One region of the Corticicoccus populi genome, then DNA from elsewhere that is predicted to be linked to it. Evidence: predicted binding sites of a transcription regulator. Region 1 holds the regulator's gene; each other region holds the start of a gene.
What was found. Region 1 encodes NrdR, which represses ribonucleotide reductase genes. Its sites were predicted from a motif close to AACACNATATATNGTGTT; they were not measured.

Region 2: ACFSX4_RS03190 (anaerobic ribonucleoside triphosphate reductase) is a predicted target of NrdR. The motif match lies at 3,097-3,114, and genes of this name have one in related genera.
Region 3: nrdI (class Ib ribonucleoside-diphosphate reductase assembly flavoprotein NrdI) is a predicted target of NrdR. The motif match lies at 6,093-6,110, and genes of this name have one in related genera.

Annotation. Positions count from the first base shown of each region.
Region 1 is NZ_JBHUOQ010000001.1:251,803-262,679, forward strand. Features, by position in the region: gene mdh (malate dehydrogenase) at 1-571, shown strand, start outside; gene ACFSX4_RS01400 (AbgT family transporter) at 659-2,224, shown strand; gene polA (DNA polymerase I) at 2,321-4,918, shown strand; gene mutM (bifunctional DNA-formamidopyrimidine glycosylase/DNA-(apurinic or apyrimidinic site) lyase) at 4,927-5,790, shown strand; gene coaE (dephospho-CoA kinase) at 5,799-6,383, shown strand; gene ACFSX4_RS01420 (glyceraldehyde-3-phosphate dehydrogenase) at 6,502-7,509, shown strand; gene nrdR (transcriptional regulator NrdR) at 7,642-8,115, shown strand; gene ACFSX4_RS01430 (replication initiation and membrane attachment family protein) at 8,096-9,421, shown strand; gene dnaI (primosomal protein DnaI) at 9,431-10,357, shown strand; gene thrS (threonine--tRNA ligase) at 10,693-10,877, shown strand, end outside.
Region 2 is NZ_JBHUOQ010000001.1:596,234-607,110, forward strand. Features, by position in the region: gene ACFSX4_RS03175 (ammonium transporter) at 1-356, opposite strand, end outside; gene ACFSX4_RS03180 (M20/M25/M40 family metallo-hydrolase) at 633-1,994, opposite strand; gene ACFSX4_RS03185 (fructosamine kinase family protein) at 2,011-2,871, opposite strand; gene ACFSX4_RS03190 (anaerobic ribonucleoside triphosphate reductase) at 3,137-5,005, shown strand; gene nrdG (anaerobic ribonucleoside-triphosphate reductase activating protein) at 5,002-5,490, shown strand; gene ACFSX4_RS03200 (xylulokinase) at 5,542-7,026, opposite strand; gene ACFSX4_RS03205 (CBS domain-containing protein) at 7,164-9,725, shown strand; gene ACFSX4_RS03210 (GOLPH3/VPS74 family protein) at 9,753-10,427, opposite strand; gene ACFSX4_RS03215 (class I SAM-dependent methyltransferase) at 10,449-10,877, opposite strand, start outside.
Region 3 is NZ_JBHUOQ010000001.1:1,458,333-1,469,209, forward strand. Features, by position in the region: gene ACFSX4_RS07295 (acrylyl-CoA reductase family protein) at 1-142, opposite strand, end outside; gene ACFSX4_RS07300 (SDR family oxidoreductase) at 253-933, opposite strand; gene ACFSX4_RS07305 (FixH family protein) at 1,020-1,439, opposite strand; gene ACFSX4_RS07310 (aldo/keto reductase) at 1,570-2,406, opposite strand; gene nrdF (class 1b ribonucleoside-diphosphate reductase subunit beta) at 2,515-3,480, opposite strand; gene nrdE (class 1b ribonucleoside-diphosphate reductase subunit alpha) at 3,502-5,607, opposite strand; gene nrdI (class Ib ribonucleoside-diphosphate reductase assembly flavoprotein NrdI) at 5,570-5,977, opposite strand; gene ACFSX4_RS07330 (DMT family transporter) at 6,365-7,225, shown strand; gene recQ (DNA helicase RecQ) at 7,239-9,026, opposite strand; gene ACFSX4_RS07340 (hypothetical protein) at 9,187-10,134, opposite strand; gene ACFSX4_RS07345 (hypothetical protein) at 10,131-10,391, opposite strand; gene ACFSX4_RS07350 (hypothetical protein) at 10,413-10,622, opposite strand.

The sequences.
Region 1 (10,877 bases):
GACAAACCCTGTAGACGCTATGACTTATACCGTTTATAAAGAGTCAGGTCTGCCGAAAGAAAAAGTAATCGGACAGTCCGGTGTCCTCGATACGGCACGTTTTTGTACTTTTGTAGCAGAAGAACTGAATGTTTCTGTAAAAGACGTCAAAGGTTTCGTTCTTGGCGGTCACGGTGATGACATGGTTCCTTTAATCCGTTATTCAAGTGTCGGTGGTGTTCCGCTCGATAAACTTCTCGATGACGAAACGATTTCCGGAATTGTTGAACGTACACGAAAAGGCGGAGCGGAAATTGTTGGACTGCTTGGTAACGGTTCTGCATACTATGCACCTGCAGCGGCACTTGTACAGATGGCAGAAGCGATTTTAAAAGACCAGAAACGACTGCTTCCGGCGATTGCACTTCTTGACGGTGAATATGGTTATAATGATGTGTATCTCGGAGTGCCGACGATTTTAGGTGAGAACGGTATCGAGAAAATTGTTGAACTTGATTTAACAGACTCGGAAAAAGCTGAACTTCAAGTGTCGAAAGAATCCGTTGAAAAAGTTATGAAGGTTTTAAAATAGTATTGCGAAAATTATAAACCCTACGTATAATAAACAGTCGTCTGAATATTTCAGACGGCTTTATTTATTTTGGGAGGTAAGTTAAAAATGGAAAGTGGTAGAAAGAAAAATGGTCTCTTCCAAAAATTTCTGGATTTTGTAGAATGGCTCGGTAATAAACTGCCGCATCCAATCACATTGTTCGCTTTACTTGCAGGGATTACATTAATCGCTTCTGCAGTTTTTTCAATGTTTGAAATTGAAGTGGAGCATCCAGGGGAAGACGGCGGAACAGTAACAGTCAATAATTTATTAAACAGTGAAGGTATTAATTATATTTTCTTAAATATGACTGATAATTTCATCAATTTTGCACCGCTCGGAGTAGTACTGGTGACAATGCTTGGTATCGGTATTGCCGAACGTTCAGGATTAATCAGTGCAGCTTTGAGAGGATTTATCCTGTCAATTCCTAAGAATTTAATTACAGCAGGACTGGTATTTGCAGGTATTATGTCTTCAATTGCTACAGATGCAGGATATGTTGTACTGCCGCCTTTAGGTGCAGTGATTTATCTGGCGCTCGGCAGACACCCGCTTGCCGGTCTGGCAGCAGCTTTTGCCGGGGTCTCGGCTGGATTCTCTGCGAATCTGCTGCTAAGCGGTACTGACGCAATGCTTGCAGGATTAACAATTGATGCAGTCAATATGATTGACCCTGCCTATGCTGAAGGTATGAATATTGCGATGAACTGGTTCTTTATCGCAGCAAGTGTATTTTTACTGACGTTTGTCGGCTGGTTTGTATCGGATAAGATAGTTGAACCGCGTCTTGGAAGTTTCAGTGCCGGAGATTCAGATGATCCAACTGTAAACGATGAAGACATGAACGGCCTGCAGCCGATTGAGAAAAAAGGTCTCATTGCTGCAGGAATCTCAATTGTAGTCAGTGTGATTTTAGCAGCGCTGCTTGTTGCACTGCCAAATTCTCCGATGCGTGGTGCGGATGAAATCGGCAGTTATCTTGATACAATCATTCAGTCACCATTCATGGATGCATTAGTGCCGATTATCACAATTTTATTCTTTATACCGGGTCTGGTATACGGTCTGGTTACGAAGAGTATTAAAAATGATAAGGATGTCGCGAATCAATTAACTGAAACGATGGCAACAATGGGAATGTTTATTGTGCTTGCATTTACAGCAGGACAGTTTGTTGCATTCTTTGCAGAATCTAATTTTGGTGTCATCATTGGTGTTTACGGTGCAGAAATACTTGAAGCTGTTAATATCAGTGGTATTCCGTTGTTAATTGGTTTCATGCTGGTAGTTGCTTTTGTTAATTTATTTATCGGGAGTGCAAGTGCGAAATGGGCGATGATGGCGCCGGTTTTTGTGCCGCTCTTAATGCAGTTCGGTTTTTCACCGGAACTGACAACAATGGCATACCGTGTTGCAGATTCTTCAACCAACATTATTACACCGTTAATGACGTATTTCGCAATCATCATTGCATTTGCTCAGAGATATGATAAAAATATCGGAATCGGAACACTGATTTCCGTCATGCTTCCGTACTCTATATTCTTCTTCATATTCTGGTCATTGATGCTGATTGTCTGGATGTGGATCGGCATACCGCTCGGACCGAACGCACCGGTTCATTACTAATAAGATTGACGCAGACTTTGTTCTGCGTCTTTTTTTGTTGGATTATCATTATATGCTAGGTATAATTAACTTGAAATGACTTTAGGAGCGTGACTCATGAATAAATTGATATTAATTGACGGAAACAGTATTGCATTCCGGGCGTTTTACGCACTGCCTCTGTTATCAAATCAAAGCGGTCTTCACACAAATGCATTATTCGGCTATGCCAGATTACTTGAAAAAATCATCGAAGATGAAGAACCGACACACTTTTTAGTCGCGTTTGATGCAGGAAAATCCACCTTCAGACATCAGGCATATAAAGAATATAAAGGCGGCAGACAGTCTACACCGCCGGAGCTCGGCGAGCAGTTTGCACCAATCAGGAAATTGATTGATGCCTACGGTATTAAACGCTATGAAGTGAGTGAATACGAAGCGGATGATATTATGGGGACGCTCAGCCGGATGGGTGATGAAGAAGGTTTTAAAACAATCATCATTACGGGTGATAAAGATTTAACGCAGCTCGCAAGTGAGCATACGGATGTTTACTTTACTAAAAAAGGAATCAGTGATATCGAAGTCTATACTCCGGATCATGTAAATGAAGTATACGGCTTAAAACCGCTGCAGATTATTGATCTTAAAGGATTGATGGGTGATAAGTCCGATAATATTCCCGGAGTGCCGGGTGTCGGCGAAAAAACAGCGCTTAAACTCCTTCACGCGTACGGCTCAGTGGAAGGTGTCTATGAAAACATTGATGCGGTCGGCGGCAAGAAGCTGAAAGAAAACCTTACAGAGAATAAAGACACCGCTTTAATGAGTAAAGAGCTTGCTACGATTTATCGTGAAGTACCGTTTGATTTCGATTTAGACAGCTTAAAATTTGATAAAGACAACAATGAAAAACATGCGATCTTTAAAGAATTTGAATTTAATTCACTCCTTGAAAACGTGGATGCTGAAGCGGCAGAGGAAAAAGAAGCATTTACAGACGAACTGACGGATGATTTAAGTGCTCTCGGCAAAAATATTTCACTGCATCTGGAAGTGCATGAGGATAATTATTTATTCAACGCACCAGAGTATGTGGCAGTCACTGACGGCAGTAAAACTTTTATCAGCAGGACAGAGGATGTGGACACTGATGAATTATTAAAGGTGCTGAATCACAGTGACACTGTCAACAGTTATGATATTAAACGTCAGATTGCACTGCTGAGTCACCTTGGAATTCAGTTTACAGATTTTACGAGTGATATTATGCTCGCAAGCTTCTTACTGGATCCGTCTAAAAAGATTATCGGTGTCAGTGAGACTGTTCAGGATTACGGTTTTTCAATAGACAGTGATGATTTCGTATACGGTAAAGGCAGAAATAAAAAAACACCGACGGAAGAAGAAATGATTTCTTTCCTAAATGATAAAGTGATGGCGGTGCATCAATCACTGCCGCTCGTTAAAGAGAAGCTCGAAAAAGATGAGATGCTTGAATTGTGGCAGGACCTGGAAATGCCTCTGTCTAAAGTACTCGCTGACATGGAACTCAGAGGTATTACCGTGGATGTATCACGTCTTAAAAGCATGCAGGAAGATATTGATGTGCGTTTAAAAGAAATAGAATCTCATATTTATGAGCTCGCGGGTGAAGAGTTTAACATTAATTCACCGAAACAGCTCGGTGTGATATTATTTGAGAAACTTGCCCTCCCGGTGATTAAAAAGACAAAGACTGGATATTCAACAGCTGTTGATGTTCTTGAGGCACTTTTAAATAAGCATGATATTATACAGTACCTGCTGGATTACAGAACGTTATCCAAACTACAGTCAACATATGTGGTCGGCCTGCAGAATGAAATTCGTGATGACTCAAGAATCCATACCCGTTTTAATCAGACGCTTGCTCAGACAGGACGTTTATCATCTGTAGAGCCGAACCTTCAAAATATCCCGATCCGGATTGAGGAAGGCAGGAAAATCAGACGCGCATTTGTCTCAAAAGATGATGACCATGTGCTTCTGGCACTTGACTATTCACAGATTGAACTGCGTGTTCTGGCGACAATTACCGGTGATGTGACCATGACTGAAGCTTTCAGCAGCGACACGGATATTCATACAAAGACTGCGATGGAAGTGTTCGGTGTCGAACATGATGAAGTGACATCATTGATGAGACGGAACGCAAAAGCGGTCAATTTCGGAATTGTCTACGGCATCAGTGATTATGGACTCAGTCAAAACCTTCATATTACGCGTAAAGAGGCTAAGGCATTCATAGATAATTATCTTGACTCTTTCCCGGAAGTGAAGCAGTTTATGAGTGATGTCGTTCAGGATGCAAAGCGTGACGGTTATGTTAAGACGCTGATGAACAGACGCAGATACATTCCTGATATTCAGAGCAGAAATTTCAACGCCAGAAGTTTCGCGGAACGAACAGCAATGAACTCTCCGATTCAGGGGAGCGCCGCGGATATCATTAAGCGCGCAATGGTAAAGTATGCAGAAGATGAAGCAGCACAAAAATTTAATGCGGAACTATTGCTGCAGATTCACGATGAATTGATATTTGATGTGCCGAAAGATGAAATTGAAGCATTTATTCCTGTGATTCAAAATATTATGGAACATGCGCTAGAATTGAAAGTGCCGTTAAAAGTAGACTACGGCTACGGCAAAGACTGGTACGAAGTGAAGTAGGTGGAAATATGCCGGAATTACCGGAAGTAGAATTAGTAAAAAGAGATTTGTCTGCGGTTGAAGGGCTCACTGTCGACGAAGTGACAGTATCCGATTATGTGACGTCAGGTCATGAAGCGGGCAGAAAAACAATTATTAAACAGCCTGTCCCTCTGTTTGTAGGGGAGATGACAGGTGCAGAAATCATTAAAGTGGGCAGACGCGGCAAATATTTGTATTTCATTCTTAAAAAGTTTGAGGAAACATATTATTTGATGAGTCATCTCGGAATGAGCGGCGGATATTTCCATGTCCGCTCATTCAATGATATTCAGGAATTAAATTACCGGAAGCACTGGCAGGTGCAGTTTACACTGTCTGACGGAACATTCCTTGTGTACAGTGACATCCGACGGTTCGGCGAAATGCAGGTGGTGCCTTCATTTTCAGCTTTTCTGCCGCTTTCTGCCATGGCTCCAGAATATACTGATGCTGCATCGAGAGAATATTTTCTGCACCAGCTGTCGAAAGATAAGTACCAGAACAAGCAGATTAAAGCAGTGATTATGGATGCAGGTGTGATTCCCGGTGTCGGTAATATTTACGCTTCTGAAAGTCTGTATAGTGCCGGAATTCTCCCGTCGAGAAAAGTGAGATACATTTCGAAGGCAAGATTAAACACATTATTTGATGAGATAGTCAATGTATTTGAACTGTCACTGTTAAACGGAGGTTCGACGATTTCAGATTATAGAAGTCTGTCCGGAAGTTCCGGTAAAATGCAGGACAGGTTCAATGTGTATCAGAAGAAAACATGTCCAAAGGGGCATGAGATAAAAACAAAAATCATAGCAGGCAGAAACACATTTTATTGTACAAGATGCCAGAAATAGGTGGACAGATGAATAAAGTAATTGGATTAACAGGCGGTATTGCGAGTGGTAAATCAACTGCTTCGGATTACATAAAATCCCAAGGGTACCCGGTACTCGACGCGGATATTTATTCCCGGAAAGCACTTGATAAAGGAATGCCGGGCTATAAGAAGGTGGTTGACCATTTCGGACGTGATATTCTGGATGAGAGCTTTGAGATTGACCGTAAAAAACTCGGTCAGATTATCTTTACTGATAAAAGTGAACGGGAAATGTTGAACAGTATTGTACATCCTGAAGTCCGAAGAATGATGAATGAGGATCAGACACGATTTTTGGAAGAATCCCATGTATTTTTGGATATTCCTTTGTTGTTTGAAAATGGACTGGATAAAAACTGTGACATTACAATTACTGTTTTTGTGAACAGTGATGTTCAGCTCGCACGTCTGATGGCAAGGAACCAATTATCGAAAGTGGATGCTAAGGCCCGGATCAACAGTCAGATGTCGCTTGAAGAAAAGAAAAAAAGAGCGACATATCAGTTTGACAACAATGGTTCAAAGACGGATTTGTATGCTCAGATTAATGATTTTCTAAACAGTCTGTAATCAAAAATACAGCGGATAAAAAAATTGAAAATAAAATCACAATATACGTTTTTAACTCCCTTTTAATGTGTTATACTAATTATGAAAAAGCATAACATATATATAAGGGAGTTTTTTTATGACAAAAGTTGCGATTAATGGTTTAGGTAGAATAGGAAGAATGGTGTTCCGTCTGATTGCAGATTCAGAACATCTTGAGCTTGCAGCGGTCAATGCAAGTTACCCTGCAGAAACTCTGGCACATTTGATTAATTATGACTCCACACACGGCAGATGGGAAAAAACTGTTGAAGCAAAAGGAAGCGCTTTATATGTGAACGGGAAAGAAATTAAAATTGTTTCTGACAGAGATCCGGCGAATCTGCCATGGAAAGAGCTTGAAGTAGATATTGTTTTTGAGGCGACAGGTAAATTCAACCACGGGGATAAAGCACAGGGACATCTTGATGCAGGTGCGAAAAAAGTGCTGCTCACCGGACCGTCAAAAGGCGGGAATGTACAGACTATTGTTATCGGAGCGAATGAAAGTGAACTTGATGTAAGCGGATACAATGTTTTTTCGAACGCTTCATGTACCACGAACTGTCTCGCACCGGTTGCAAAAGTGCTGAATGACTCATTCGGTATTGAAAGCGGCCTGATGACGACAGTACATGCTTACACAAATGATCAGAATACGCTGGATAATCCGCATAAAGATCTGCGCCGTGCCCGTACAGCATCAGACAGTATTATACCGACATCAACCGGAGCTGCGAAAGCGCTTGGGGTTGTTCTTCCGGAATTGAATGATAAACTGGACGGTCTGGCACTCCGTGTTCCGACACCGAACGTATCCCTTGTGGATCTCGTGGTGGACTTAAACAAAACAGTGACTGCAGAAGAAGTGAATGAAACATTTGAAAAGCATGCTGAAGGTAATCTGAAAGGGGTTCTCGGTGTGACATATGAACCGCTTGTATCAAAGGATTTTAATACCGATTCAAGAAGTGTCGTTATTGACGGCTCCCTTACGATGGTGATGCGTGATAATAAGGTCAAGGTTCTTGCATGGTATGACAATGAGTGGGGTTATTCTGTCAGAACTGTGGAACTCGCAAAAGCAATTGCGGAAGGTATGAAATAAAGTGTCTGCCCGGGATATACAAGGATATAGTTGTCTTTACAGACAGCTTTTATCTTATGTGTATCCCGGTTTTTATTATTAAGTCAGGATTTGTTATAATAGATAAGAAGATTAATTAAAGAGGTGAAGATTATGAAATGTCCTCAGTGCCAGCATGACAGCTCAAAAGTGATTGATTCAAGACATACTGATGAGATGTCGGCAATCAGAAGACGGCGGGAATGTGAGAAGTGCGGCTTTAGATTTACGACTTTTGAACGTGTTGAGTTAACACCTCTTGTGGTAGTAAAGAAAGACGGGACGAGGGAAGTATTTTCAAGGGAAAAAGTGCTGGACGGTCTTTTAAGGGCATGTGAAAAAAGAGCGATTCCGTACAGTGAACTTGAAAAACGGACGGATAATGTTGAAGCTGACTTGAGAAATTTAAATAAGGCGGAAGTGTCATCGAATGATATCGGTGAATGTGTAATGAAAGAATTAATTACACTTGATCAGGTGGCGTATGTGAGATTTGCGTCTGTATATAAGGAATTTAAAGATATCGACCAGTTGATGGATACGTTAAATCACCTTGCTGAAGGCAGGAATGAAGATGAACTTCAATGACAGATTAAAACCGAATACTGAATTTATAGTATATGCGCCGATGAGGCTGTCAGCGGATCATCATGAAGTGTTGAATCAGTTGTATTTACCGGTTCTTCAATCCGATACGCTGATGGCTTATTTATATTTACATGAGTCTACGGCGCATTATAAACCGTTGACTCATCGTTTTCACAAAGAAATCATGGATGCTCTGTCAATACCGCTGTCCGCATTTTCAGATATGCTTGAAAAGCTGGAAGGTATCGGGCTCATCCGGACATATGTGTCTAATAAAGACCACGATGATTTATTTGTATATGAACTTCTGAGTCCGATGTCTGCAGAAGCATTTTTTAAAGATCCGATGATGAGTATGTATTTACACGGCAGAATCGGTTCTGAGCAGTATAAAGAGAAAAGGAGCCGCCTGAGTTATCCGGCGCTCCCGGATGAAATTAGTGATGTGACACGGAAATTCACTGAAGTGTTCCGTCATAACGAAACGGATGAATTTGAACTGCCGTCAGAGGATTTTAAACGGGATGTGCAGTCAACAGGTGCCAACGTTGATATGGACGACTTTGATTTTGATGTACTCTATACGCATTTAAAAGGTACCAAGATTGATAAGAAATTCTTTAACAGAGATGTTAGAATGTTGATTGTAAAGCTGAGTGTACTGTTTAATTTAAATGCATATGATATGAAGATGATTTTATTGAATTCCACGAATCAATACCGGGGAATTGATAAAGAAAAATTGAAGTACGAAGCAAGAAGTTATTATCAGAAAGAATATAATAAACCGATGCCCGCTTTAACATCCGTCCGCCAAAAAGAACCGGATACAGAAGAGCATGCAGATGAAATGGGTTATATTACATCGTTAAACGGAATCAGTCCTGTGGACCGGCTGAACGATTTAAAATCTTTTTCGCCGAGTGACACGGATTTAAAACTGGTTACGGATATTATTGCGAATACGACACTTGAGAACGGCGTGATCAATGTCCTTCTCGAATACGTGTTTCAGATTCAGGAAGGGGAACTTCCTGTCCCTTATACAATGAAAATTGCAAGGGACTGGCAGAAGGCGGGATATCAGTCTGCAGAAGAAGCGTATCAGTCCATTATCGACTACAGGAAAGAACAGGAAAAAAGAAAGCGCGGGAAACCAGGCAGAGTCCGGGACGGCGAGAAGAAGCCGTATTGGATGGATAAAGAGAAAGCAAAAGATGCAGAACCTGTGAATTACAGCAGTCAGAAAACCGCAAAGGATGACCCGGAGCTGCAGAAGATGATCGATGAATTCAGAAAAAATTAGGTGATTAGTATGGAATCAATGAGTGATCTGCTCAAAACCAATAAAAGAATTGAACAGAATAATGAACGGATTTACCAGCAGTTAATCCAGCACCCTAAAATCACAGCGCTGATTAATGATAAAGAAAAGCCGCTGACTGCTTCAATGATCAGAAATGATATGATTACACTGAAGCATTACGCAGATCAGCCGACTGAGTGCGAAGTGGACAGTGACGGAAACTGTATCAGCCATCCGGATGGATATGTGATTAATATTGATATCCGCGAGGGCCGTGCGAACATGTATTATACACCGTGTCCGGTAAAAGAACGTCAGGATGCGTTTAGAAGAAAAGAAAATTTAATTCAGTCCTACCATGTGCCGAAGGATATTAAGAACGCGACATTTGATACGATTTTTATCGACGGGGATTCAAACCGGAATCCGTTAATCAGAAAAGCCATCCAAGTTACGAAAGATATCGCATCCGGTGACAACTACCGCGGTCTTTACGTCCATGGTGAGTTCGGTATCGGGAAGTCTTATATTTTAGGCTGTATCGCCAATGAACTGAAGGAAAAATCTGTGTCATCCATGATTGTATATGTGCCTGAAATATTGAGGGATTTAAAAGCCGGTTTCAGAGACGGGACAACAGATGAGAAATATAGAACGTTTAAAGAAGCGGAAGTATTGATTCTCGATGATCTCGGTGCTGAAGATGTGACGCCGTGGGCGAGGGATGAAATTATTACGAGCCTCCTTCACCACCGGATGGTGCAGAATAAACCGACGTTCATCAGTTCCAATTACAGTATCAGTGACCTCGAGTATAGATACAGCATCACGAAAGAAAACGGACGTGAAGAAACAAAAGCCCGCAGAATGACAGAACGTATCCGCGCGCTCTGTGAAGAGTTTGAACTTAAAGGGAAGAATTACCGTACAAAATAGTACGATGATGATCTGCATGATAAAGAACGGTTGCGGAACTGAATGAATTTATGTATAATCTATCTATAATTTCATTATTGTAAATCCAAGGACAAGACTTGAATGTGTTTTTTAAAAGAGAGTGCATGGTGCGCTGAAACATGCATACTAAACCGTGAAAGGTTACTCCCTTGATATATGCCGGTTAATACCCGGACGTTTTAAGTGCGTTAAGCTTATCTTGAGTTGAGAATCTGATTCTCATAAATCAGGGTGGTACCACGGTTATAATCGTCCCTCTATTTTAATAGAGGGGCGATTTTTTTGATAATGAAAAAATTGAAAGGATGATAAGTATGAGTGAAGTTAATATTAAATTTCCAGATGGAAATGTAAAAGAATTTGAATCCGGCGTCACTGCAGAAGAGATTGCACAGTCCATTTCACCAGGTTTAAAGAAAGCGGCTGTTGCTGCTAAAGTGAACGGGGAAATGTATGATCTCCGCCGTCCGATTGAAAACGATGCGGATTTTGAATTATT
Region 2 (10,877 bases), 340 kb from region 1:
TTCATACGTTCAGCTACTGAGCCGGTCAGGATTGAGACGGCAATCGTACAAAAAGTGAGTTGGAAAAGCATGAACAGCGCAAAAGGCACGGTCTCGGAAAAACCTACATTCGGTTCAAAGCCAACGTTATTCAGTCCTACAAATGAAAAATCTCCCAGCCATAAACTGCTTCCCCCGAAGCTTAAAGAAAAACCGACCAATACCCAAGTAAATGTCACAACAACTATGGCTGAAATGCTGTGCATTGAGGTATTCAGTACGTTTTTTGATTGGACAAGTCCCCCATAAAACAAGGCCAATCCAGGTGTCATAATCCACACCAGTAAAGTACAAAGAAATAAAAGAATAGTATCCATGATGATCACTCCTACAAAAAAGTATGGAGCAAGTATATCCTCTTTTTTTTAAAACACAAAATCGGTGTGATATTTACTTACACGTATTGTTAGAATATATGACATGAAATTTAATATCAGTTTTTATAATTGGTTTCAAAATGCTTGATAATATAATGATGGTAGCGCTTTACATCAGGCAATAAATCATTTGATGCCGGACTCTTTTATCCGTCACTAATAAAGCGCTGATTATCCAACTTATATCACTGAATGATTTAATTTATTTTTTAAATTTTATTTTAATGAATTTTTATCATATTTCGATAATGATTGAATTAAACGATACGTGGTTTCAATACCATGATAAAAATAATCCACTTTAATATTTTCATTTGGTGAATGATTGGCTTCATCTGCATTGGCATAAGGCACAACAACAGAAGGAACATTTAAAATTTTTGTCCAGACATCATCAGGCAGACTGCCGCCCATACTCGGCTGTATATAAGATGTTCTTTCAAAAGAATGTTCGAGTGATTCTTTAATTATTTCAATAAATTTATATTCCGGAGATGTGCGGGAAGGATTCATTGTTCCCATTTTAACGACTTCAATGTCTTTAGAGAACGACTCAACATGCTCTTTAAAAAGTTCAAATATTTTATCGGGATCTTGATTTTTGACAAGACGCATATCCATTTTTAATACAGCTTCACCGGGGATAATCGTTTTCTGTCCTTCACCCGCATATCCGCTGTTAAAGCCGGCAATGTTAAATGTCGGTTCAAAACACAGCTTATTATAGTATTCCTCCTGTGTCATATTTAAACTATCATCGCCGATGTCTCTCCTGATATCCTCAATGTCAAAAGGGAGCGCCTTCATCAATTTAATTTCTGTATCCGTCGGTTTTACAACATCATCGTAAAATCCGTCAATTAATACTTTTCCATCGGAATCACGCATTGTATGGAGAAGTTCCACAAGTGTCCATGCAGGATTTTTGGCAATATTACCTTTATTACCGGAATGATTGTCGTATGCCGACTGTTTTAATTTTAATTCGACGTATAGTATTCCACGTACACCGAGGAGAATATACGGGCTGCCGTCTGAAAGCATCGGGCCGTCTGATGTATAAACAAAATCTGTTTTCAGCAGCGCTTTATTGGCTTCTATAAAATCAGAAAGATGTACACTGCCGATTTCCTCTTCTCCTTCAATGACAAATTTCACGTTAACAGGCAGAGTTTCCTCTGCTTCAATCATTGTTTTTACTGCGAGGATGTGTGCCATAAACTGTCCCTTATTGTCGCCTGCGCCCCGGGCATAGATACGGCCGTCCCTGATTTCCGGCTCAAAAGGCGGAGAATTCCACTGTTCAATCGGGTCCGGCGGCTGTACATCATAATGTCCGTATAATAATATAGTCGGCACTTCATCGGAGACAAAATATTCCCCGTACACAACCGGATAACCGTCTGTTTCAATCAACCGGACATCATTTATACCGGCATCTCTCAGCTTGTTTAAAACCAGATTGGCACACGCTTTCATACCATCATTTTGAGGACTGATACTTTTCTGACGCAGTACTTCAAATAAACTTTCTAAATACGATTCTTTTCTTTCGGATATCAATTGTTTTATATTCAATAAAATCCCGCCTTTACTATTGATTTGATAATATTTCTTTCATTATGCGGCTTACCCCTGCTTTGTATACGGTGCCGAATTTAGCCAGATGTAAAAGAAGCAGGTAAAATTCATAGAATACAATCCGTTTATCCGCCCCGTCCTGAAGCGGATATACTTTATGATACATTTCATAAAATTCATCTGTAAAACCGCCGAATACTTTGGTCGCACCTAAATCAAATTCACGATCGCCGAAAAGCGGCGCCGGGTCGAATAGCGCAGGTGTACCATCTGTTAAGAACATATAATTACCTCCCCATAAATCTCCATGTAAAAGAGAGGGTTCACTCTGATGATTTTGAAGAGAATCAACGATGACTGCCCGTACTGAGTTATAAATTTCTAAATCAGCTTTTTCCCAGTGCCCTTTCTGCAGAATCAGGTCTTTTAAAACATCAAGACGTCTTTCGATGAATATTTCAGCCCATGTTTCAGTCCAGTCATTATTGAATTCTATATTTTCAAAGTCCGAAGGCAGATGAAAACCGAAACGACCGTCAGGCTGATGATTCAGATGAAGTTCCGCCACCATTTCACCCAGTGCCTGCTGACTGCCTCCTGTCCCTTCTCTAAGGTAGCTGAGTATTAAAAAAGCATCACCGTCAATCTCTCCGCTGTTAATTACTTCAGGTGCTCTAATGCCTGCTTCTTTAAATGCGTGCAGCCCGGCAATTTCTGCAGCGAAGAACTTTTCCGAATGATTTTTCTGTATCAGTAGAAAGTAAGTTGATTCTGAAGTAGTAACTTTATAGGCATCATTTACATCTCCACCACTTACAGAATGAATTTCTTTAATGTTTTTAATAGGAAGTTTGCTTTTCCAGCTTTCAAACATAAATTTACCACCAGTCTATTATAATATAATTTCTATTTTTTTATTCCCAAATATTTATAAGACGAATCATCATGATTTTAAAGTGTTATTTGAGAAAAAAGATATTTGAATCAGAATTAATAAATAAAAAATATTCCTGTTAAGATTGTGATTTTTCACACAATGTTCATTGTATTTTTCAATTTACCCTTATAAAATACAATATATAGATTAAATTAATTAACACACACTATATATAGTGCTTGTTACTTCGGAGGAATGAAAAATGGACAATTTTGAACAACAGTCAGTAAGCAGTCTGCTATCCAGTTTTGAAGACATAATTAATCTTAAAAATCAAAACTTAATTCAGGAAAATGCCAACGTAGACGGGACCTCCCCTTGTGGACAGATGAATAGGTTTGCGAGTGAGAGTGCCAAATATTTTGCCAGATCTAAAATACTCAGTTCTGAAGCAGCAAAAGCTGTGAACGAAAACTTTATCCATATCCATGATTTGGATTATATGGCTGCGGGGACAACCACCTGCTGCCAGATTCCTTTAGGTAAAATGCTTAAATCAGGTTTCGATACCGGTCACGGCTTTATGAGATCTCCCAAGAGCATTATGAGTGCGATGGCACTTTCTGCTATTATTTTTCAAAGTAACCAAAATCAACAGCATGGCGGGCAAAGTTTTCAGGCGTTTGATTATGACCTTGCACCTTATGTCAGAAAGACATATGACCGCAGACTTAAAAAACTGATGGAATACAGGCTGCCTCTGGAAGGCAGAGAATTAGAGTCTTTGGCATGGAAGGAAACAGAAGAAGAAACTTATCAAGCATGTGAAGCTTTCATTCATAATCTGAACAGTCTTCATTCCAGAAGCGGCGGACAGGTGCCTTTTACATCGATTAATTACGGCACAGATACAAGTAAAGAAGGACGGATGATTATTAAAAACATTCTTCTTGCGACTCTTTCAGGCCTTGGAAAAGGAGAAACCCCTATTTTCCCTATTCAGATTTTCAAGATGAAGAAAGGCGTTAATTTTTATGAAGAGGATTCAAATTTCGATTTGTATCAGCTCGCTTTAAAAACGACAGCAAAAAGATTATTTCCTAATTTTAGTTTTATCGACGCACCGTTTAATCTGAAATATTATAAAGAAGGTCATCCGGATTCGGAAGTTGCTTATATGGGGTGCAGAACGAGAATAATGAGTAATGTTAATGGTGAAGAAAACAGTGTAAGCCGGGGAAACCTATCCTTTACTAGTATCAATTTAGTAAAAATAGCATTGGTTACACGGGAAATTGATGAATTTATGAAAAAGCTTGAAAAGTATGCAGATATCGTAATCAGACAGCTTTATGATCGATATTTATATCAGGCCGGTAAAAAGGCAGGTCACTTTACATTTTTATACGGCCAGAATGTCTGGAAAAACAGTCAGAATTTAATACAGTCAGATACACTGCAGAGCGTTTTGAAGGAAGGCAGTCTAAGTATCGGATTCATTGGACTGGCAGAATGTCTGAAAGTGTTGACAGGAAAACATCACGGCGAAACTGAAGAGGCACAGATACTTGGACAGCGTATTGCAGCCGTCCTTAAAAGGAAATGCACCGATGCAAGTGAAGCCTATCATTTGAATTATTCACTTATCGGGACACCTGCTGAAGGATTAAGTGGACGCTTCACCAAAAAAGACAAGGAAATTTTCGGTTGTATTCCCGGTGTAACAGACAGGGAGTACTATACAAATTCGTTTCATATACCTGTGTACTATCATCTTCATGCAGCAGAAAAAATCAAACGTGAAGCAGTTTATCACAGCTATACTGACGCAGGACATATCACATACATTGAAGTGGACGGCGATGTCAGCAAAAATTTAGCCGCTATGGATACTATCATTAAAAAAATGGGGGCTGAAGGTATTGGATACGGCAGTATTAATCATCCAGTCGACCGATGTATTCATTGCGGCTACACCGGTATTATAGATAATGAATGTCCGGATTGTCATACAACAGATGAACAGAATATTGATCGTATCAGAAGAATTACCGGCTATCTGGTTGGTACGATGGACAAATGGAATACTGCAAAAGCAGCTGAAGAAAAGGACAGGGTGAAACATATATGACAAAAAATAAAATGGCAAATATTCTATCTATTCATCATGATTCTGTTGTGGATGGAGAGGGTCTCAGGACGGTGATTTTTTTTGCAGGATGTCCGCATTTTTGTAGAGGATGTCATAATCCTGAATCCTGGAATATAAGAAATGGTACAGAGATGATGATAGATAATATTGTGGAGCACTCACTTAATTCTATGACGGATATTACCTTCAGCGGCGGCGATCCTTTTTACCAGGCTGAAGCAGCACTGTGTCTTGCAAAAGAATTTAAAAAACATGGAAAAACCATCTGGGCCTATACGGGGTGGACACTGGAACAAATCATTGAAAATCATAACCCCTTTCAGATTGAACTCCTTAATCACATTGATGTACTGGTTGACGGTCCTTTTATTTTGAATGAAAGAGATTTAAGTTTGAAGTTTCGGGGCAGTAGAAATCAGAGAATTATTGATATGACATTAGAAAAAAATATGCCTCATATATAAATTTTTAAATTGAATCATAAATAAAGACCGCTCAAGGCGGCCTTTATATTACTAATAAAATATATCTTTAACGCCGGGGTACATGTTTAAAAAGTATTTATACTGTTCACTATACAACTCACTATTTTCTTCAACAGGATAGTAATATATGGCACTTTCATCTGCACAGATGCTTTCTGAAAATGATTGATAATCCTCAGTCCAGCCATTGTGTATAAAAGCAGATGATGCTGCACCAAGTGCTGTTAAATATTCACTGTATGCTGGTACACGTATAACCTCTCCTGTGATATCAGAAAGAATTTGACACCAGACTGTACTTTCTGCACCGCCGCCGATTAAATTTATATACTTTTTGGAACGGAGTGGTAAGGTTTCTTCAATAATTTGTTTATAGGAAAAACATATTCCTTCAATCACAGAACGTGCAAAATCACTTTTATTAACTGTCGGGCTGATGCCGACAAAAGCACCTTTTGCCTGATGATCATGAACCGGACAGCGTTCCCCATGAATATAGGGCAGAAAAAGAAGGTTATTGCTGCCGGGAGGAGATTCATTAACGAGTGAATCAAATAATTCGTATCTGTCTGTGTCAGATGATCCTATCAGAAAGTCCAATGCCCATTGATGCACATTTCCTGCATTCAATAATGGTGCGATTGTAATATACATTCCAGTTTTCATATGTGAAAGAACGAAAACACTTTCTGCCGTGTCCCTGATAGTTGTATCTACTGCCGCCGCCCATCCTGTAGTACCGATATAAAAATACATGTCACCCTTATTCACCGCTCCTGCTCCGAGGGTTGAGGCTGCGGCATCTCCGGACCCTGCAAGTACTTTTGTTGTTGTCAGAAAACCTGTTTCATCTGATGCACTGTCAGTAATAAAGCCTGTATTCTCTTCGGGCTTTAGAATTTCCGGCAGCACCGTTTTTTTAATGTTGAATAGATTTAATAAATCTGGCATCCATTTTCCGGATTTCAGGTTCATCATCCCTGTTGTCGACGCAGTTACCGGGTCAGTTACTTTTCTTCCGGTCATTTTATAGATAATAAAATCTTTCGAGCTGAAAACAAATGATTCTGCTTCATGATAAATTTCCTGTTGATGACTTTTGAGCCAAAGGATTTTAGCAAGCGGCGTAGACGATTTCACAGTATTTCCGGATTTACTTGCGAGATCGGGACAGACTTTATTAATATATTCAGCCTCTTCAACAGCACGCGTATCTGAATATAATACCGCTCTGTCACACTTTCCGTCAGCAATTGGAATCACGTCTTCCATCTGTCCGGAAAAAGTAACCGCAGTCACCTCAGATGGTTTTACTGCTGTGTTTCTCCACCAGTAATCCGTGATTTTTTTAACTGCCTCCAACCATTCGGACGGACTTTGTTCCACTTCTTTGTTGTCACCGTAGTATGTATTTACAGGCACTGAACAGTCACCTGTGACTGCAGCTGACCTGTCGACAAGAACACCCTTTACTGAAGAAGTGCCGATATCAAATACCGCAATATATTCCCGCATCTAATCAATCCCATCTATATTCCATCAAAATAAAAGCGCTCAATTTATATTATACTGAATATTCCAAACTTCATGTTATCATAAAATTAATAAATATTTCATGCAATCAAAAATCAGACAAAATAAGGAGAATACCTATGCAGGTTATAATTTCACATGTTAATACCGATTTTGATGCATTAGCCTCCATGATTGCAGCAAAAAAACTCTATCCTGATGCGAAAGCTGTTATTTCAAGTGAACAAGCAGTTCCGGTCAAACAGTTCTTATCCATTTATCGTGATACATTCCTGTTTGTTCAGGACAATCTGATTGATTGGGATGAAGTGACTGAACTGATACTCGTTGATGTGATGTCTGTCGACAGATGTGGTGAGTATGCAAAGTATGTGGATACGGATGATTTAAAAATTACAGTGTATGACCATCATACTGAAGATCATCAGGATGTGACTGCTGATGATTTATATATTGAACCTGTCGGTGCAACAGTGACTCTGCTGATTGAAAAAATTAAAGCACAGGGTATAAACATCACATCACTTGAAGCGACACTGTTCGCCTTAGGAATATATGGTGATACAGGATCCTTTAAATATTCCGGCACTACAATCAGAGATTTTGAAGCGGTACATTTTCTGATGCAGAATAACATGAATCTTGATACCATCCAGCGCTTTACAGATTATAAGATGACTCCCCTGCAGCAGGATCTTTTGAACCATCTTTTAAACCGGGAAGAAACATTTATGATAGACGGCCTAAAGATAGTAATCGTTTCATATAAAATGAAAGAATTTCAAAACGGGCTTGCGACAATTACGAATAAGCTACTCAATATTACCGGAGCGGATGCGATTATTTCAGCTGTGGAGATGAAGAAGCATGTTTATATTGTCGGTCGTGCACAGGCCGAAAGGACCACACTTCTGCCTCTTCTCAAAATTTTCGGGGGCGGCGGACATAGTCAGGCAGGATCTGCCATTGTTAAAGATTCTGAATTTGAAACTGTGTTAACAAAATTGAAAGAAAACCTGTCTGAACTTCTTAAGCCCGCTGTCACAGCTGAAGATGTAATGGCCCATCCAGTTAAGACACTGACCTCTGACACTTCCATTGAAGAAGCGGGACGATTAATGTACCGTTACGGACATTCAGGATTCCCAGTTGTCGAGAATGACAGAATGCTTGGTATTGTCACCCGGCGTGACTTGGATAAGGCCAACCATCATGAGCTTGGACATGCTCCTGTTAAAGCTTATATGACCCGGAATGTGATTACAATTACGCCGGAGACTACACTTGAAGAGATGCAGAATATTATTATCAAACATAATATCGGCAGGATGCCTGTATTAAAAAATGACATACTGACCGGTATTGTTACCCGGACGAATATTATAGAAATGCTTCATAATAAAAATATGACTGATGACTTAAGGAACCCTGCAACTGAAAATTTAAGAGCTGCAATGAAAAAAGAGCTGCCGGAAGAAATACTGTCTATTTTAAAAGATATCAGCCAGGCTGCCGCTGATACCGGCATCCCTGCTTTTTTAGTCGGCGGAATTGTAAGAGATTTATTCCTGAACCATCCGAATGATGATATTGATATTGTAGTAGAAGGAAATGGTATTTTATTTTTAGAGCATCTTTATCAACAGTTCGGCGGTGACATTAAAACACACGAGCAGTTTGCCACAGGCACATGGAGACACCCTTCAGGGCAGATGATTGATGTTACTTCAGCAAGGCTGGAATATTACAGCCACCCAGCCTCTCTGCCTGATGTTGAGAAGTCAACTTTGAAAGAAGATTTATACCGGCGGGATTTCACGATTAATTCGATGGCTTTATCACTGAATAATCAGTACTTCGGCAGATTAGTTGATCCGTTTAACGGTCAAAATGACCTGAGAAGAAAACGAATCAAAGTACTGCATAACCTGAGTTTTATCGATGACCCTACACGTATTCTCCGGGCAGTCCGTTTTGAAATGAGATTCAATTTTCAAATGGACCGGCAGACTGAAACTCTCGTCCTTCATTCAATAGGCAGAATTAAAGATTTATCGAGGGACAGACTCAACGGGCAGATGAAGCGTCTCCTGAATGAAGGTAGTCCGTCTAAAATTATTCTCCGCCTGTTCGAATTAAATTTTTGGAAACAGCTTGGAATTAACGAACATTCACAGAAAAAAAGCGTCACACATTCTGAAAAATTGGAGGATGTATACAGACAGTACGAAGGATTGCAGGCCGGATGGTTTATTTATTTTATCATTCCTTTTTACCACAGCGATGTGCTTTATACTGCAAAACAATATGCAGTGACCAAAAAATCAAAGAAATTAATACAGGATATTTATACTTTATCAGACAATACAGAATGGAAAAGTATTTCAAATGTCGGAATGATGCATTCCTACTTAAAAGATATTTCAGAAGAAGCTGTACTGTTTATCATTTCATCTGAAAATGTCCACAATGAGAAGGCGATTATGACATATTTAAAACGAAGAAAAAATATGCCGTCACTCTTAACTGGAGAGGACCTGATCAAACAAGGACTTACTCCGAGTCCGGAATTCAAAAAAATAATCATGAATCTCGATGCTGCTGTACTGAATGAAGAAATTCAGACAAAAGATGATGCTTTGAAATGGCTTAAAAATAACCATGGGACTGACGGGCTTTAACAGCCTGACTATCCCATGGTTATTTTATTATACGGACTTTGAAGTATCTTCAGGTGTAACCATCATTGTTACAGCTGATAAAATTTCTGTCTCCATCATTTCTACGGATTGTTTAACTTCCTCACCGTACTCATTGTTTTCAACCATATCTTGAATTCTTTTCTCTGCCTCTTTATTATCGCTGCCAAATACTTCTTCAATAAGACCACAAGTATATACGAGACTCAGAAGCATTGCGGGCTCAGCACCGGGCTTCCTGTTTTCAAAGATAATTCTACTAACCATGCTCTTTATGTCCTCTTCAGGGCCTTCATCAACAGTAGGGTAGACATTTTTATTGAAAATAAGCAGATACGACTGCCCCTCCTCTTTTAAAATTCCCTTCCCGACGAGTGACAGATATATCGGATCATTAATTTCATCATTTCTACCGGATAATTTTCCGAGCCAGTAACTAACTGTTCTTTTTCTACCTTCATCTTTAATCTCAGTGATGACTGAATTAAAGTAAGGGATATCTGTGAGTGAATCATTAATTACGGACACACCGCCATCTTCAAGTCTAATCCGCTCCTGAATGGTTAATTCAGCAAGTATGGCACCTACCAGTCCATAATCTAGCTTACTCCCCGCCTCAGGAACTTTAGTTCCTTTTTCATCATCCGTACCCAGTAATATTAATGCCTCCGCAATTGTTAACATACACTTCACTCCAAATAACTTTTAAATTTTCTTTATTTCTAAAACGCCGCCGCAGTGCGAAACCTGTTTAAATTCTGTTCGTCCATATTCTGAAAGTAATGTTTCAAAATCATTATAAATAATATAGAACTCATCACTGTCCCAGTAATCCTGATAATTCTGTCTGCATGTCTGCAGAGATTCCATATTTTTAAAAGCAACATCACCAATCAGAATTTTTCCGTTATCAGACAGATGATTTAAAAGGTGAAGGATTAACTTAATTTTATCTGAATCATTCAGGTGATGAATTGAATATGTGAGAATAATATAATCATATTCATTTTCAAGAAATTCTCCCGGCAGTGCCCGGGTAATATCCCATTCTATCAAATCTGCTTCAGGCATTTTTTCCTGTGCAGTTCTAATCATTTCTGAAGAAAAATCAATTCCGTCAATATGGTGGCCGTT
Region 3 (10,877 bases), 1.2 Mb from region 1:
CGTCTTTATAGTTTACACCTGTATATTCTACTTTAATCAGTACATCACTTTTCGGCAGCGTCTCCCTGTCAATCTCTTTGACGGATGACTGCACAGAATCTCCTGTCTGTTCCACAATGACTGCTTTAAAACGTTTGTTCATTAATACCGCTCCTCTTCTGATTATTGATTCTTTCATCAATTTTAAAACACCCCTTCAAAAGACATCACTTATCTGTTGATGTTTCGAAGGGGTGTTTATTCACCGGAGAATTAACTGATAATGATTGTCTCTCCGGTCGGTTTTTTTTCTTCTCCCGTCAGTATATCGAGAATCACACTGATTGCTTTCGGGTTGGAACGTTCAAATTTTTCTTCATCCTGCTTCACATTCGGCCGGTAGCTGAGCGCGTATACATCCACATCTTCTTTACTCATTTCAATTGCTGTGGAATGTGTCAACGCTTCAATTGCACCTGTTGCGGTATAATATAAATTCCGTTCATATACATCTTCAAAAGACGGTTCAATTACGTTGATAATTTTTGCATCCGCTTCATCTTTAAGAAGCGGACGTAATGTCCGTGTTCCAAGATAAGTTCCCCACACATGCTCATACATGACTTCATTAAATTCTTCGAATGAAACTTCATAAATTGAGCGGTTCTCTGTGAAAATTGAATGGACTAATATAATACCTGACAAGCTGTCATAATCGTTTTGAATTTCTTCCAATACATTCAGCCAGTCAATTTCTTTTGAGGGCTGAAGCAGAACCACATTATGATTACCTTCCGTCGTTTCTTCAAGTTCTTTTAGAAGAGTATCAAGCTCTACATGGTCCAGACCTGAAAGAATTAAATTCGCACCTTCTTCAGCCAGTGTTTTTGCTAAATCTCGACCAAGCAATGACGTGGCATTCGCTACGGTATAGGTTTTTCCTTTTAACTTCATGGTAACCTCCCGGAATTCTACTTAATAACTTGATTATACTAGAGTATAGTACATGAAACACTCTAATAATGAATCATGTAGTTATTCTATTCTACAACAACATTCTCTTCCGGCATAGTATGAAGTTGAAATGCATCTACATGGGAAATGACTCTGAATTCCCCTTCAGATTCAAATGTGTATTCTATTGTGTAAAGACCATCCGCGCTGTGCTCCGCCTCAATCATATCCAGACTGTCTTCACCGGATAAAACCTCAAACATTACATGGTCGGCATCCTCCACATTTTCATCGTTTGATGTGACATGGGCAGTCAATTCCACAGTCTCTCCTTTAGAAACTGTTTCTAAAGGGACAGATAATTCAACATCCAATGATCTGACTTCATCTTCACTCGGTGCATCATGATTACTTTCACCATGTCCCTCATGAGTATCTTCTGAATTACTGCATGCCGAAAGCAGTAATACGCTGAACAATGCTGTTAAAACAATTTTTTTATTCACCTTTGTAATCTCCTTCACACAAGTCTCACGAATATCATACCACGCTTTCTGATACAAATCGTGACCTGTAATGTGAAGATTATGAATGAAAATCGACAAATTCTTTTAATACAGAACAGCTGTATTTATTCTAAAATTCCTGATACTCTCTTGGATCCTGGTCATCAATTCTGCCGTCTTCAACTGTTTCAGCATCTATTTTTTTCATGTCATCTCCGGAAATTTCAAAGTTGAATATATCCAGATTGCCGCGCTGTCTGGAGCCGTTTGATGAGCGTGGAATTGTAACCACACCATGCTGATAGTGCCATCTTAAAACGAGCTGACCGATATTCACACTGTATTTTTCAGCAAGTTCATCAATCACTTTGGAGTCTTTTAAATATCTAAGACGACCTAACGGACTCCACGCCATGGTCACAATATTATTCTCATCATGATACTTTCTCATCTCTCTCTGATTGAATTTCGGGTGCAGTTCAATCTGATTTAATACCGGCTTCACACCAGTTTCACTGATGAGTCTGTCAATGTGTTCAGGCATAAAATTACTGACTCCGATGGATTTAATCCATCCATTCTTCTGCGCATCTATCAGTGCACGCCAGGCTTCTACATACTGGTCTTCTTTAGGATTCGGCCAGTGGATAATATATAAATCAAAATACTCGAGATCAGCCCGGTACAGTGATTCCTGAATGGCTTCCATCGCATCTTCATATCCGTGATATCTGCCCGGAAGTTTTGACTGTACAAAGAATTCACTCCGCTTAAGACCGCTTTGTTTAATGGCGCGTCCAACGGTACCTTCATTCTCATAATTATAGGCAGTATCAATAAAACGATAACCGTTTCTGACAGCCTCACTGATTTTAAGTGCACCGGAATTGCCTTTTAACGATACTGTTCCAAAACCAATAACCGGCAACTCATTTCCATCATTTAATTCTACATACGGCAGTGCCATCTGTAATCCTCTCCTCATTAAAAATTATCTTCTACTATTCTACCCGGATTTAAAATTTTTAATCAAAAAAAGTAACAAGAAATTGAATTCTTGTTACTCTTAATTTATTTATTCAAATTTAAAATCATCGTCCTGAAGTGCTTCAACGTTCAACGCAATAACGTAGCCATCGCCCTTCACACTAAAGAAATCATGGTTTTTAGTCGTTGTGTCCAGTGCATTTTCAATAATCGGATTAAAGCTTTTCTCTTCAAAATATGGCTCATATCCAAGGTTCGCAAGAGCTTTGTTGGCATTGTACTGTACATAGTTCAGCACGTCCTCTGTTAATCCGAGTTTATCATACAGACCTTTAGTATACTCTGCTTCATTTGCATATAAATCTTTAAGCATTTCATACATTTCACGCTCTGCACGTGCCTGATCTTCAGATGACAGCTCAGCTTTTAAAGTCTGCGCATCAAGACCTGTAAATACACCGTGAATAGATTCATCAAGAAGAATCTTTCTGATGATTTCACCACTTGTTGTCATACGTCCCTGTCCGGCCAGATACAGCGGATAGTAGAATCCTGAATAGAACAAGAATGATTCCAGAAATACAGAAGCAACACGTGCCATGTACTGATCATAAACACTTGCTTCTTTCGCAAATAATTTATGATAGCGGCTGACAATTTTATCAGACTTATACTTTAAATGTTCATTTTCAAGCACCCAGTCATCCAGCAGTTCGTTTGTTTCTTTAGAAGGCAGGAGTGTTGAAAATATATGTGAATATGACTTTGCGTGAATCTGTTCCATCATTCCCATAAAAGAATACACAGCTTTTTTACGCAGGTCCTTAGTGTGCAGCATAATCAGCGGCATCCCGTCATCTGCCTGATGCGTATCGAGACCTGTTAATCCTGCAAGAACTTTTTTGAATGTTTCTTTTTCATCATCTGATAAAGTTGACCATGAACTTAAGTCCTTGGATACTTTAAACTCAGACTCCACCCACATCTGTGAGATATTTTGACGCCAAAACACATTGGTCATGTCATCTTCTTTATTCCAATTTACTGCTATCATAACCTGACTCCTTTTACTTGATTAAACTGAACAGCTTGTACATTCTTCAACACTAAGCAGTTTATTCCTAGTGTAATATAATGATTTTAACCCTTTATGGTGTGCATAAATATATAATCTTGAAAGTGCTCTTGTAGAAATATCTGAATTTACATATAGAATCGTGCTGATTCCCTGATCAATATGTTCCTGAATTGTCGCAATCATGTCAATCAGTCTCATCTGATCTACATTAAATGCACTCTTGTAGAACCACATATTCTCTCTTGACAGGAAAGGCATCGGATAGAATGTTTCAGAATTGCCGTATGTTCTGCGTTCAATCATATCCACAATCGGCATTACTGAACTTGTTGCATTCTGTACATATGAGATACTCTGCGTTGGTGCAATCGCAAGGCGGTATGCATGATATAAGCCATTCTCCTGTACTAAATCACGAAGTTCTGCCCAGTCCTCTTTAGTCGGCACATGGATATCTTTAAACAATGCTTTTACTTTGTCTGACTTCGGCAGATAATCATTATTCAAATACTTCTCAAAGTATTCACCCGTTGCATAATCTGATTTCTCAAAATCTTTAAAAGTAGCACTTCGTTCTTTAGCGATTAATGCTGACTTTTCAAGAGAATAATAATTCAGAAGCATAAAGAATACATTCGCAAAATCACGTGCTTCTTCAGATTCATAAGCAATTTTATTTTTAGCTAAATAGCCGTGAAGATTCATCGCTCCGAGACCGACTGAGTGCAGCTCGTCGTTTGCTTTACGCACGCCCGGTGCGTTGGCGATTGCTGTATCATCACTGACCACTGTCAATGCTTCAATGCCTTCATGTACAGATTCTCTGACTTTCCCTGAATCCATCACATTCGCAATATTTAATGATCCGAGGTTACATGAAATATCACGTTTGATCTCATCATCAATACCATAGTCATTAATCACTGATGTTTCCTGAAGCTGGAAGATTTCAGTACATAAGTTACTGATTTTAATCTGACCCAGTTCCTTCAATGGGTGAACTTTGTTGGCATTATCTTTAAACATAATATATGGATAACCGGACTGAAGCTGTGTCTGAGCAATAGTATTCAGCATTTCACGGGCATCCAGTTTACGTTTTTTGACTTTATCATTCGCAACCAGCTGATCATACATTTCATCGAGGTTCATATCATCCAGTGTCTGACCGTATTCACGCTCTACAGTATGCGGTGCAAACAGATAGAACGGTTCGTCATTTTTTGCAAGATCAAAGAATTTAGACGGTACAACAAGTCCTGTAGAGATAGTCGCAAGACGAAGGTCTTCATCCGCATTCACTTTCTTTGTATCCAGAAATTCCGGCAGATCATAATGGAAAATATTCAGATAGACTGCACCTGCACCCGGACGCTGGCCGAGCTGGTCTGCATAGCTGAAGCCGCCTTCCAGTGCCTTTGCGACAGGAAGAACACCTTTAGCTACACCCTCAATGCCTTTAATCGCTTCACCGCGTGCACGGAGTTTTGATAAGTTAATCGCCACACCGCCGCCGATTTTACTCAGCTGTTTTGCTGTAGAATCGATATAGTTAATAGAATTTAAACTGTCATCCACTTCCAGAAGGAAACATGATACCATTTCTCCGCGGCGTGAACGTCCGGCATTTAAAAATGTCGGTGTTGCCGGCTGGTAACGCTGTTCAATCATGGAGAGTACTAAACGCTTCGCACGGTCAACATCACCTTTTGATAAATAAAGGCTGACAATAACCACGTGCTGCTTGTAATCTTCCAGGTACTGCTTCTTATCATTTGTTTTTAAAGAATAGTCTTTAAAAAACTTACTTGCAGCCATATAACTCTTGAATGCAAATGGGACAGCGTTCGCATATTCAACAACTTCCATTGCACTTTCATCACTGTATTCTTTGAATAAGTCATAGTAGAAGTTTTCGTCTACTAAATAGTGAAGACGTTCGAGTTCGGAATCAAAATGAATGGTTTTATCATAAATCTCTTCCATGAACACATCCAGTGCTTCCAAATCTTTATGCAACTGATAAAAACCAGTTTCATCACGTTTTGTAACCTCATTATTTAACTCAATGTGATTGTACTTTTTCTCGTCTAGTACTTTCATAAAAATTCCCTACCTTTTCCATGAATTCCTGTCGCTCACTCTGACTGCCGTGAAGTTCAAACTTCATCAGCAGCGGAACATTATATTCATCACGTATATACTCGCCGGACCGGGCAAAGTTCTGTCCCCAGTTCCGGTTTCCGCTGGATGCAACGGCGAGAAGTTTATCGTGGTTGTTCTCCAAAAAAATCTTAACAGTATCAGGCACCTGGCCGAAACCATATGTGCTCGTGACTAAAATAAACGGTTCTGATATATCAGCACTTTTATTTCCTTCTGTAATCTCGTATAATTCAAATTGTTCCTTAATACCTGTCCCTGATAAAAACCTTCTAATATTTCCGGTCATGGAGTAGAATGCAATCTTCATGCTATCCATCTTCCTTCCTTATCAATACTAACATAAAAACAAAATAAAAACGAACGTACGTTCGATTTTAGCCAAGGGTTTATTTACACAAATATTAACTGATACCAATAGAGCACACACTATATATTGTGTTTGTAAAACTTACGGGGCACAACATATATGTATTACTTACTCTATATTGCCATATCACTCTTTATTAATCAATGCCAAAGCATTCGCGTTTTTTTAATTTCATTGTGAATTTTTTATTCAAAACAATGCCGAAGTCACGGTATATATATGTTATACTGAGTCACATATTTCTCAGAAAAAAATTTAATAAAATTTTTTATTTTATTTTTTTGAAATTTAATATTTCCAGATTAAGAAAGTATTGGAGTATCACTTATGAATAATACAACAAAAGGTATCATTGCCTTAATAATCTCTTCACTCGGTTTCAGTATTATGGCATTTTGTGTTAAATACAGCGGAGACCTTCCAACGGTCCAAAAGACATTTTTCCGGAACTTCATCGCAATGCTGATTGCCTTGTTCCTTGTTATCCGCCATAAAGAAAAGCTGTTCGGAAAAAAAGAGAATCAGGGACTTCTTATGCTCCGGTCCGTTCTTGGCCTTATAGGTGTTCTTCTGAACTTCTTTACTATAGACCGTATGGTACTGAGCGATGCTGATATCCTGAACAAATTAAGCCCTTTCTTCACAATTCTTTTATGTGCTTATTTCTTAAAAGAATACGTCCATAAATTCCAGCTCTGGTCTATTATTATCGCCTTTATCGGCGCAATATTTATTATTAAGCCGTCTCTTTCAAGTGATACATTGTATGCACTGATCGGCGTACTCGGCGCCTTGTGTGCAGCAGGTGCCTATACAGTGCTCAGAGTACTCGGCTCCCGTGAAAAATATTATACAGTCGTTTTCTATTTCTCAGGTTTTTCTTCTCTAGTACTGCTGCCGTTTTTTATCTGGTATTATGAGCCGATGACAATGAACCAATTCCTTATTCTGATATGCTCGGGTATTGCTGCTGCCGCCGGTCAGTTCGGGCTGACCATCGCCTACAGCTACGCACCTGCAAAAGAGATATCCATCTTCTTTTATTCAACGATTCTCTTTACGGCACTATTCAGTATTATTGTATTCAATGAGATACCGGACATCCTGTCATTAACCGGCTATGTAATTATATTCGGTGCAAGCTACTACATGTTCATGAAAAACCGTCCGCCTAAACGGACAGCATAACTACAGAGCCGCCTTAACGGGCGGCTTTTTTACTTGAGTATTTTTTCAATATTTCCAGAAAGTAAGGACAGTAATGCTTTAGTTTATAATTTCCGACACCCTGTATTTGAACCATATCCTGTTTCGTCTGCGGCATTTTTTTTGCGAATTCCCTTAAAGTCACATCTTTAAAAATATCTTCTTTCTCCAGCTGATGCTGATCTGCGAGTGAATCCCTCATATCGATCAGTTTGTTATAAACCCTTTCGTTCGGTGAAGCATCAGTTGATATGTCGACTTTCTCTTTAAAGTCGGAGCGGAAAGGTACTGAATACAGCATCTCAGTATTATTCATCACGGATTCACCTGCCTCTGCTGCTTCAAGTCCTTCATTTGTGGAATGAAGATAACCGCGCAGAATCAATTCATCCAGCACATGATTCACTTCTGCTGTACGGTATGACTGCATCACACCGAATGACGGCAGTGCATCCATGTGATGACGTTTAATCAATTCACTGGTTTCCCCGCGGAGAATTTGTATCGCCCCCGTTTTCGACAGCCTGTATGATGCACTCTTCACAAGCCCCATCACCCTCTTTGCCTCATCTGTCATATCATATGTGCGCTCCAGGTCGAGACAGTTTGAGCATCTGCCGCATTCTCTGACATATTCATCCGGATTGAAATATTTGATAATAAAACTGCTCAGACATTTACTTGTACGGTTATACTGAATCATCTTGTCGAGCTTTCCCCGCATGAAATCTTTATATGCATCACCGGCATTGGAACGGTCTATAAAAAATTGATGAAGGTTTACATCCCGCTGGCTCGACAGTAAAATACATTCACTCACACCGCCGTCACGTCCTGCCCGTCCGATTTCCTGATAGTAGCTCTCAATATCGCCAGGCATATTGTAATGTATAATATAACGGATATTCGACTTATCGATTCCCATACCGAATGCGTTGGTTGCGACGACAACTTTGCTTTTATCTTCTACAAATAAATGCTGGTTTTCATCTCTCTCTTTTTTTGGCAGTCCGCCGTGGTAAATGACACTTTCAATATTATTATTTTCAAGAAGCATGGAAATTTTCTCAACTTCCGCACGCGTTGCTGCATAAATAATTCCGGACTCCTGCAGTCTCTTTTGTACATAGGAAACAATAAACTGATCCCTCTGGTATGTTTTATCAACCTTAAGGTGCAGATTATCCCTCTTGATACTTGAAGTCACTACATGTTCATCAGATATACTCAAAAGCTCCTGAATATTCTTCTGTACTTCATTTGTTGCGGTTGCTGTCAGCGCGGCAAATGTTGTGCCCGGCAGCAGTTTTTTTATACGGGGGATGACTTCCTGATAGCTCGGTCTGAAATCATGTCCCCATTTTGAGATACAGTGTGCTTCATCAAATGCAACAAGCGGAATGTTGAGCGTCCTTAATGCTTCACAGAACTCAGGTGTGTTAAACCGCTCAGGCGCCACATACAGAAGCTTGTACTGCCCGTCACGTGCGTTTTTCATCACAGTATTAATTTCTTTCTGTTTCAATGTAGAATTTAAAAACGCAGCCTCAATCCCCCGTTTATTTAATGATTCCACCTGGTCTTTCATCAATGAAATCAATGGAGAAATGACCAGAGTCATTCCCTCAAGTTCGAGCGCCGGAACCTGGAAACATATTGACTTCCCTGAACCTGTAGGGAGTACACCAAGCGTGTTTTCACCATGAATCACAGATTCTATTATCTCTCTTTGCTTCGGTCTGAATGATTCATATCCAAAATACTGTTTAAGCAGTTTCTCCATAACTGTCATCCCCAACGTCCTGTAACTAAATTCATCGTTTTATTTCTGATATATTATTATACATGATTCTATTATCAATTTGTATTTCAGAATTCAAATTTCCTACAAATTAAGAATGAAATAAAAAAACCGGGACACTCAGGTCCCGGAACACTGTATATTACATTTTTTCTTTCACTAATTCTTTTGATAATTTATAGTTAATCGCTTTAAAGAGGCTCAGCACCCACATATGATGTGCATATAGGTTTGCATGTGCATCATCACAGTCAATCACTTTGAATTTGACTTTTGAACCGCTTCTCTTTTGAGCGAGTTTATGCATGTGATACTGGGGAATCGTACCGACATGCATTGCTGATGTGGATTGATTAAAATCATTGAGCGCCACTACCGGCTTATTCCCGGCAATATAAACGCCGCCCTTTATTCCCGGGTGGATAATATCATTTTCAGGCGCATCCAGTTCCGCACCTTCCAGATACAGTGCCACCCTGTTCTTTTCTTTAATCACTGTATATTCTGTATCCTCTATTTTAGCATAGAATTCTTCCGGAATATCAGGACGTCTGACAATGTGGAACAAATCAGATATGTACACCTCAACCAGTGCATATACATCAACACCCCACTTCACCACGCTGTCACGTTTCAATACATTAAACAGTTCCTGATGCTGATCCGTATACTCACGGCACATGACCACCTCGTCACCGGAACCGAGAATATTCGAATGATTGGACTCCACCTTAATACCGCCTGCCACTGCAAGATAAATACGGTTCCCTCTCGGAGAGTCGCCGAACTCCAGCACATCTCCTCTGTTAAAGAGGTAAATGCGGTTGGCATGGATATCCTTACCACCGCTTTTTCCGGTAAAATCAGCACCTGAGTAGGCAATAATCGTTGGTTCTGTAAACTTAATTGTCGCAGGCTGAACAGTCATTTCAATAGTCGGTGCCGATATATCATTGCCTACAAGTGTATTCGCAAGCTGATGCGCCAGCCGGTCACATGCACCGTTGTACTCATTATTTGTTGAAGATTCCTCTTTATCCAGTGTCTGCAGGATAGTCAAGAGACCTGTCTCCTGAATGATTAAACTCATTGTGCGAACCCCTCTTCTTCTAAAAATCCACGCACTTCATTTATGACAATACCGCTCGGTTCAATCGTATTATGGGCTTCCATAACAGATATTGGTTCATATAAAAATGTCACTGTATTTTCTGTCATTAAAATATCCTGTAAGTATTTATGATTTTTTGATTCATAGAATGATTTCTTAACACTTTCCTGCTGCTCGTTTGAAATTGTTTCGGACTGCTGATATGTAATGGAGCAATCTCCATTCGCAAAGATCATTCACGATACCTCCTTTAAATGTTAGTCATTATAAAATAAACCTAATTCATCTGCAACAAAGCCGGTAATATTGGACACAATAAAATATACGATAATAATTGCTGCGATTACACCGATAAATCCCATTGCAACACCAATAATTTTCAATTCATTCTCAATTAGATAAGTCACCACAAAATGTGTAAATAAAACAATACCAATTACGAGCAGTATTAATAAGAATGTAATCATGGTTTCACCTCAAAATTCCCAATTCAATTTGCCTCAGACGGATATGCCGGACCTGAAGCTTTATCATCACGTTGTTTTATTTGTTCTAACACTGTTTCCAGAACCGGATACGCCTAAAATCTATACTGCAGTTTAAACACATTACAGTACTAAGCAGTCAGTCCCATTATCATTATAATATAAAACAAAATTGAAATCATTGTTCGTTATTTTAATACTCCCAATTTGAAATATTATACGCCTTATGATTCATAT